2 regions of the Streptomyces sp. NPDC029296 genome follow, and region 1 is predicted to be linked to the other one. Evidence: predicted binding sites of a transcription regulator. Region 1 holds the regulator's gene; the other holds the start of a gene.
The links. The regulator HrcA, encoded in region 1, represses chaperone genes, less so after heat shock. The targets are predictions, from matches to a motif close to TTNGCACTCNGNNNNNCNGAGTGCNAA.

Region 1 (4,315 bases):
AGGAGGGCACCCGGCTGGCCGGCCGGATCCGCCGCGGCGAGGTCCCGATGACCGACGACGACGTGCACGCCGACCGGTACCTGATCGCGGAGGAGACGCTGGGCCGGGCGGGCTTCGAGTGGTACGAGGTCTCCAACTGGGCCACCTCCGAGGCGGGCCGCTGCCTGCACAACGAGCTGTACTGGCGCGGCGCCGACTGGTGGGGCGCCGGACCGGGGGCGCACTCGCACGTGGGCGGCGTGCGCTGGTGGAACGTGAAGCACCCCGGCGCGTACGCGGCGGCGCTCGCCGGGGGACGCTCTCCGGGCGCCGGCCGCGAGATCCTCTCGGCCGAGGACCGCCGGGTGGAACGGATCCTCCTGGAACTGCGACTGCGCGAGGGCGTTCCCCTGTCCCTGCTGAGGGCGGAGGGCCTCGCGGCCTCCCGCCGCGCCCTGACGGACGGACTCCTCCAGCGGGAACCGTACGAGGAGGGACGCGCCGTGCTCACCCTGCGCGGCCGCCTCCTGGCGGACGCGGTGGTGCGGGACCTGGTGGACTGACCACTCGGGTGGGTGAAACGGGTGCCCGCCTGCCTGATCGGTGGGTTCGCGACCCTTCCCGGCGTCAGGCCCCACCGCTGCCCGTGACGAAGTCGATCAGTTCCTCCACGCGTCCCAGCAGCTCCGGCTCCAGGTCCTTGTAGGACCCCACCCGCTTCAGGATCGCCTGCCACACCGCGCCGGTGTTCTCCGACGGCCAGCCGAGGGCGCGGCAGACGCCCGTCTTCCAGTCCTGGCCCCTCGGTACCGCCGGCCACGCCTCGATGCCGAGCGAGGCCGGCTTCACCGCCTGCCAGATGTCGATGTACGGGTGGCCGACGACCAGGGCGTGCTCGCTGGTGACCGACCGCGCGATCCGCCATTCCTTCGTGCCCGGCACCAGGTGGTCCACGAGGACACCGAGGCGGGCGTCGGGGCCCGGGGCGAAGGAGTCCACGATGGCCGGGAGGTCGTCCACGCCCTCCAGGTACTCCACGACCACGCCCTCCACGCGCAGGTCGTCGCCCCACACCTTCTCGACCAGTTCGGCGTCGTGCCGGCCCTCGACGTAGATCCGGCCGGCGCGGGCGACGCGCGCCCGTGCCTGGGGGACGGCGATCGAGCCGGACGCCGTACGGGCGGGACGGGCCGGGGCCGGGGTCGGCCGGACCAGCGTCACGGCCCTGCCCTCCAGCAGGAAGCCGCGCGGTTCCAGGGGGAAGACGCGGTGCTTGCCGAAGCGGTCCTCCAGGGTCACCGTGCCCGCCTCGCAGCGGATCACCGCCCCGCAGAAGCCGGTGCCGGCCTCCTCCACCACCAGGCCCGGTTCGGCGGCGACCTCCGGTACCGGCTGCGGCTTCTTCTTCCAGGGAGGGGTCAGATCGGGCGAGTACTGGCGCATTCGGATGACGATAGGAGAAGCCTCGCGGCGGCAAGCGCGACACGCCGGAATCCGGGCGGAGACGCCGTTCAGATCACGCCGAACCGCGCCGCCAGCTCGTCCCGTTGACGTCGTACGAACGCCGCGTCCACCACCGCCCCGTGGCCGGGCACGTACACCGCGTCCTCGCCGCCGAGCGCCAGCAGCCGGTCCAGGGCGTCCGGCCAGCGGGCGGGGACCGCGTCCGGGCCGGCCTGGGGCTCGCCGGACTCCTCAACCAGGTCGCCGCAGAAGACGATCTCCGGGGTGCCCGGGACCAGGACCGCGAGGTCGTGGGCGGTGTGGCCCGGGCCCACGTTGGCCAGCAGCGCCTGGCGGCCGTCTCCGAGGTCGAGCGTCCACTCGCCGGACACCGGGTGCCGGGGCGCGACCAGCGCGTCCACCGCCTCGTCGGCGTCGGCCACCGGCAGCCCGTGGCGCACCGCGTCCAGCCGCAGTTCCGCCCGCCCGGACGCGAGCGCGGCGTCCAGCCCGACCGCGCCGTACACCTCCGCGCCGGCGAACACCGCGGCGCCGAACACATGGTCGAAATGGGGGTGGGTGAGCGCGAGATGGGTCACACGGCCGCCCGCCAGTTCCTCCGCCCCCGCCCGCAGCCGGGCCCCCTCCGCCAGGCTCGAACCGGCGTCCACGAGCAGCGCCGTCCCCTCGCCCACGACCAGCCCCGCCGTGCAGTCCCAGCCCGGCAGCCGGCACCGCCCCACCCCGGCCGCCAGCCGTTGCCACCCCAGCTCTTCCCAAGTCACGGTCATACCAGCGACGCTAGCGGTAGGAGCCGGTACGGCGGCCCGACCTTGCCCGGTGTGCACCGGACGGCCGTACACTGGGCCGGGGAATGCTGGCACTCGTGTGGGAAGAGTGCCAGGGGGACGACCCGATGACGACGGACGACGTGCTGGAGGTGCGCGCGCATGCTGAGTGAACGCAGGCTTCAGGTGCTGCGCGCCATCGTCCAGGACTACGTGGGCACCGAGGAGCCGGTCGGTTCCAAGGCGCTCACCGAGCGGCACAACCTCGGCGTCTCCCCGGCCACGGTCCGCAACGACATGGCGGCCCTGGAGGACGAGGGGTACATCGCGCAGCCGCACACCAGCGCGGGGCGCATCCCCACCGACAAGGGCTACCGCCTGTTCGTCGACAAGCTCGCGGGCGTCAAGCCGATGACCGCGCCCGAACGGCGGGCGATCCAGAACTTCCTGGAGGGCGCCGTCGACCTCGACGACGTCGTGGCCCGCACGGTGCGGCTGCTCGCGCAGCTGACCCGGCAGGTCGCCGTCGTGCAGTACCCGTCGCTCACCCGGTCCACGGTCCGGCACGTCGAGCTGCTCTCGCTCGCCCCGGCGCGCGTGATGCTCGTGCTGATCACCGACACCGGCCGGGTCGAGCAGCGTATGGTCGACTGCCCGGCCCCGTTCGGCGAGGCCTCGCTGGCGGACCTGCGGGCCCGGCTGAACAGCAGGGTCGCGGGCCGCCGGTTCACGGACGTGCCGAGGCTGGTCGAGGACCTGCCGGACGCCTTCGAGCCAGAGGACCGCGGTACGGTCTCCATGGTGCTCTCCACGCTGCTGGAGACACTGGTCGAGGAGAACGAGGAGCGGCTGATGATCGGCGGCACCGCCAATCTCACCCGCTTCGGGCACGATTTCCCCCTCACGATCCGGCCCGTCCTGGAGGCACTGGAGGAGCAGGTCGTGCTCCTCAAGCTCCTCGGCGAGGCGAAGGAACCGGGCGTGACCGTGCGTATCGGGCACGAGAACGCCCACGAGGGACTCAACTCCACCTCCGTCGTGTCGGTCGGCTACGGTTCGGGCGGCGAGGCGGTTGCCAAGCTCGGCGTGGTCGGACCGACCCGCATGGACTACCCGGGAACGATGGGAGCGGTACGCGCAGTGGCACGGTACGTCGGACAGATCCTGGCGGAGTCGTAAGTGGCCACGGACTACTACGCCGTTCTCGGCGTGCGCCGCGACGCGTCGCAGGATGAGATCAAGAAGGCGTTCCGCCGGCTCGCGCGCGAGCTGCACCCGGACGTCAACCCGGATCCGAAGACCCAGGAGCGGTTCAAGGAGATCAACGCCGCTTACGAGGTGCTGTCGGACCCGCAGAAGAAGCAGGTCTACGACCTCGGCGGCGACCCTCTCTCGCAGTCCGGCGGCGCCGGCGCGGGCGGCTTCGGGGCCGGCGGCTTCGGCAACTTCTCCGACATCATGGACGCGTTCTTCGGCACGGCGTCGCAGCGCGGGCCGCGCTCGCGCACCCGGCGCGGCCAGGACGCGATGATCCGGATCGAGGTCGAGCTGGACGAGGCGGCCTTCGGGACGACCAAGGACATCCAGGTCGACACCGCCGTCGTCTGCACCACCTGCAACGGCGAGGGCGCGGCCCCGGGCACGTCCCCCCAGACGTGTGACATGTGCCGCGGCCGGGGCGAGGTCTCGCAGGTCACCCGGTCCTTCCTGGGCCAGGTCATGACCTCCCGGCCGTGCCCGCAGTGCCAGGGCTTCGGCACGGTCGTGCCGACCCCGTGCCCGGAGTGCGCGGGCGACGGCCGCGTCCGCTCCCGCCGCACGCTCACCGTGAAGATCCCGGCCGGTGTCGACAACGGCACCCGGATCCAGCTCGCGGGCGAGGGCGAGGTCGGCCCCGGCGGCGGCCCGGCCGGCGACCTGTACGTGGAGATCCACGAGCTGCCGCACCCGACCTTCCAGCGACGCGGCGACGACCTGCACTGCACGGTCACCATCCCGATGACCGCCGCGGCGCTCGGCACCAAGGTGCCGCTGGAGACCCTGGACGGCATGGAGGAGGTCGACATCCGGCCCGGCACCCAGTCCGGCCAGTCGATCCCGCTGCA
Region 2 (4,315 bases), on a different contig from region 1:
TGACCGGCGCGGGGGTGGCGGAGGGCAGGTATGTGTCGGCCGTCCACCTGCCCCTGGGCACGGCGGACTGGAACACCTACCGGGTGACCGCCACCGTCGGCCGGCTGAGCGGCACCGGGACCAGCGCGTCGATCGAGGTCGGCCGCTACAGCCTGGACCCCGTCTCGGTCACCGTCTCGGAGGCGGGCCTGCGGGTGACCGAACGCCCGGCCGGCGGCACCGCACGCGTCACCACCGGCAAACTCACCCGGGCGGCGCGACACCGGCTGACCCTGGAGGTCTCCCCGGGCGGGGTCCGCGTCACCGTGGACGGCGGCCACACGGTGGTCGCCCGGCCCACGGAGACCCCCGACCCGGCCCGCACCAGCGGAGGCGTGTCCCTGGCGGTCCGCAACGAGGCGGCCAGGACGGCCTGGCCCCGCTTCACGGCCCTCCGCATCGCCCCCTGAACAACCTCCTCGCCACCGGAAGGCCGCCCCGGCGACGGGCGGCCTTCCCGCGACGCCCGGCGGCAACGCCCGAGGGCGGTACCCCCGGCCAGAAGCTGGGGGTACCGCCCTCGGTCGTAGGACAGGTGATCAACCCTCGGGTCGATCAGAAGTCCATGTCACCGCCCGGCATGCCGCCGCCGGCCGGGGCCGCGGCCTTCTCCGGCTTGTCGGCGATGACGGCCTCGGTGGTGAGGAACAGCGCGGCGATCGACGCGGCGTTCTGCAGCGCGGAGCGCGTCACCTTCGCCGGGTCGATGATGCCCTCGGCGACCAGGTCGACGTACTCGCCGGTCGCGGCGTTCAGGCCGTGGCCCGGGGTCAGGTTGCGCACCTTCTCCACCACGACACCGCCCTCGAGGCCGGCGTTCACGGCGATCTGCTTCAGCGGGGCCTCCAGGGCGATGCGCACGGCGTTGGCGCCGGTCGCCTCGTCACCCTCGAGCTCCAGCTTCTCGAAGACCTGCGAGGCCTGCAGCAGGGCCACGCCACCACCGGCGACGATGCCCTCCTCGACGGCGGCCTTCGCGTTGCGGACGGCGTCCTCGATGCGGTGCTTGCGCTCCTTGAGCTCCACCTCGGTGGCGGCACCGGCCTTGATGACGGCCACGCCGCCCGCGAGCTTGGCCAGGCGCTCCTGGAGCTTCTCGCGGTCGTAGTCCGAGTCGCTGTTCTCGATCTCGGCGCGGATCTGGTTGACCCGGCCGTTGACCTGGTCGGAGGAGCCGGCACCGTCGACGATGGTGGTCTCGTCCTTGGTGATGACGACCTTGCGGGCGCGGCCCAGGAGGTCCAGGGTCGCGTTCTCCAGCTTGAGGCCGACCTCCTCGGAGATGACCTCGCCGCCCGTGAGGATGGCGATGTCGCCGAGCATGGCCTTGCGGCGGTCGCCGAAGCCCGGGGCCTTGACGGCGACGGACTTGAAGGTGCCGCGGATCTTGTTGACGACCAGGGTCGACAGGGCCTCGCCCTCGACGTCCTCGGCGATGATCAGCAGCGGCTTGCCCGACTGCATGACCTTCTCCAGCAGCGGGAGCAGGTCCTTGACCGCGGAGATCTTGGAGTTGGCGATGAGGATGTACGGGTCCTCGAGGACCGCCTCCATGCGCTCCATGTCGGTCGCGAAGTAGGCGGAGATGTAGCCCTTGTCGAAGCGCATGCCCTCGGTGAGCTCGAGCTCCAGGCCGAAGGTGTTGCTCTCCTCGACGGTGATGACGCCTTCCTTGCCGACCTTGTCCATGGCCTCGGCGATCAGCTCGCCGATCTGGGTGTCGGCGGCGGAGATGGACGCGGTGGAGGCGATCTGCTCCTTGGTCTCGACGTCCTTCGCCTGCTCCAGCAGGGCGGCGGAGACGGCCTCGACGGCCTTCTCGATGCCGCGCTTCAGAGCCATCGGGTTGGCACCGGCGGCGACGTTGCGCAGGCCCTCCTTGACCAGGGCCTGGGCGAGCACGGTCGCGGTGGTCGTACCGTCGCCGGCGACGTCGTCCGTCTTCTTGGCGACTTCCTTGACCAGCTCGGCGCCGATCTTCTCGTACGGGTCCTCGAGCTCGATCTCCTTGGCGATGGAGACACCATCGTTGGTGATCGTGGGCGCGCCCCACTTCTTCTCGAGGACGACGTTGCGGCCCTTGGGGCCGAGCGTCACCTTCACGGCGTCCGCGAGCTGGTTCATGCCGCGCTCGAGGCCGCGCCGCGCCTCCTCGTCGAACGCGATGATCTTGGCCATGTGAAGTGGTCCCTCCAGGACTGGGGGTGATTCCTTCGGACCGCGCCCGCGCCCGCGACGGACGGCTCGCCGGCCTCGTGGTTCCTTGCCCCACCCGGCCTGCGGGCCTCACCGACCCGGTCCTTCACTGTCACTCTCACCTTCAGAGTGCTAACGCAATGATTAGCACTCGGCATGGTCGAGTGCAAGCGCCCGGCCGGGTGGGAAGCGTCCGTCAGCCGCCCGCGAACGTGGGAACCGGGGCCGGGCGAGCGGCGCGGCGAGGGCAGGGCGCGGGGCACGGCGAAGGGCCCGCACCCTCTGCGGGGTGCGGGCCCTTCACGCGAAAACATTCAGGCGGTGACGCGAACCATGTCGGCCTGCGGACCCTTCTGGCCCTGCGAGATCTCGAACTCGACCCGCTGGCCCTCTTCCAGGGTGCGGTAGCCGTCCATCTGAATCGCGCTGTAGTGGACGAAGACGTCCGCACCACCGTCGACCGCGATGAAGCCGTACCCCTTCTCCGCGTTGAACCACTTGACGGTGCCCTGAGCCATGCCTAACTCCCCTATTACTGGCCCTTGCACAGATCCACACTTCGCGGACCCGGGTCAGACCTCACCCCCCAACTGGTCGGGGGCGTGCGCCGGAACGCGTCGACCGCGGCTGAATGTATCTGTCCCACTGCCGTCTGCAACAGGTCAATCGGACGAGAATTCTGGACGTCAGGGGTCCGGAATATGGCGAGAATCCACCCGACTTCAGGGCAAGTCGGGCCCCATAAAAGCCACAAAAGCCGCGCAGAACCCGCACAACTTGGCTACTTCTTATCGGGCTCGCGGCATGAATCCAGGGCTCGCGACCATCCGGCCGCGACCGTGTTCCCCAACTCTACCGCGTTCAATCACGCAGAATTGCCCCCTCCGTTTCTCTTACGGAGGGGGCAATCGAGTGGACGGTCGGTGACCGGTCGCGCCGCGGGAAAGGCTCAGCCGCCGGCGACCGCGGGGATGATCGAGATCCCGGCGCCGTCGGGGGTCGCCGTCTGGAGGCCCTGCTCGAAGCGCACGTCGTCGTCGTTGACGTACACGTTGACGAACCGGCGCAGCTTGCCCTGGTCGTCCAGGACGCGGGCGGCGATCCCGGTGTGGTTCTTCTCCAGGTCCGCGATGACCTCGCCGAGCGTGGCGCCCTCGGCGGGGACCTCGGCCCGGCCGCCGGTGTAGGTGCGCAGGATGGTGGGGATGCGAACGGTCACGCTCATGCGAGGCCAGCCTCTCGGAAGGAGTCCAGGTTCGGGCGGATGGTGGCGGTCAGGCCGGTCCCGGCCACCGCGTCCAGGGTCTTCAGGCCGTCGCCGGTGTTGAGGACGACCGTGGTCTTCGCCGGGTCCAGCAGCCCCGCCTCGAGCAGCTTGCGGGTCACGCCGACGGTCACGCCACCCGCCGTCTCCGCGAAGATGCCCTCGGTGCGGGCCAGCAGCCGGATGGCGTCGACGATCTCCGCGTCCGTGACGTCCTCCACGGCACCGCCGGTGCGGCGGGCGACGTCCAGGACGTAGGGGCCGTCGGCCGGGTTGCCGATCGCCAGGGACTTGGCGATGGTGTCCGGCTTCTGCGGCCGTACGACGTCCTGGCCGGCCTTGAAGGCGGCGGAGACCGGGGAGCAGCCCTCGGCCTGGGCGCCGAAGACCTTGTACGGCCGGTCCTCGACCAGGCCCAGCCTGATCAGCTCCTGGAGCCCCTTGTCGATCTTCGTGAGCTGGGAGCCGGAGGCGATCGGGATGACGATCTGGTCGGGCAGCCGCCAGCCGAGCTGCTCGCAGATCTCGTACGCCAGGGTCTTGGAGCCCTCGGCGTAGTACGGCCGCAGGTTGACGTTGACGAAGCCCCAGCCCTCGCCGGCCGGGTCGCCGATCAGCTCGGAGCAGAAGCGGTTCACGTCGTCGTAGTTGCCCTCGATGCCGACGAGTTCACCGCCGTAGACCGCGGCCATGACGACCTTGCCCTGCTCCAGGTCGTGCGGGATGAACACGCAGGAGCGGAAGCCGGCCCGGGCGGCGGCGGCGCCGACGGCGCCGGCGAGGTTGCCGGTGGAGGAGCAGGACAGGGTGGTGAAG

Region 2: a site for HrcA is predicted at 2,380-2,406, ahead of groL (chaperonin GroEL). Genes of this name have one in related genera too.

Annotation. Positions count from the first base shown of each region.
Region 1 covers NZ_JBVHXT010000040.1:70,156-74,470, reverse strand. The annotation lists gene hemW (radical SAM family heme chaperone HemW) at 1-542, shown strand, start outside; gene ACZ4W9_RS30600 (DUF3097 domain-containing protein) at 607-1,422, opposite strand; gene ACZ4W9_RS30595 (MBL fold metallo-hydrolase) at 1,491-2,213, opposite strand; gene hrcA (heat-inducible transcriptional repressor HrcA) at 2,373-3,389, shown strand; gene dnaJ (molecular chaperone DnaJ) at 3,390-4,315, shown strand, end outside.
Region 2 covers NZ_JBVHXT010000011.1:51,944-56,258, forward strand. The annotation lists gene ACZ4W9_RS12105 (polysaccharide deacetylase family protein) at 1-449, shown strand, start outside; gene groL (chaperonin GroEL) at 595-2,217, opposite strand; gene ACZ4W9_RS12115 (cold-shock protein) at 2,550-2,753, opposite strand; gene ACZ4W9_RS12120 (MoaD/ThiS family protein) at 3,185-3,460, opposite strand; gene thrC (threonine synthase) at 3,457-4,315, opposite strand, start outside.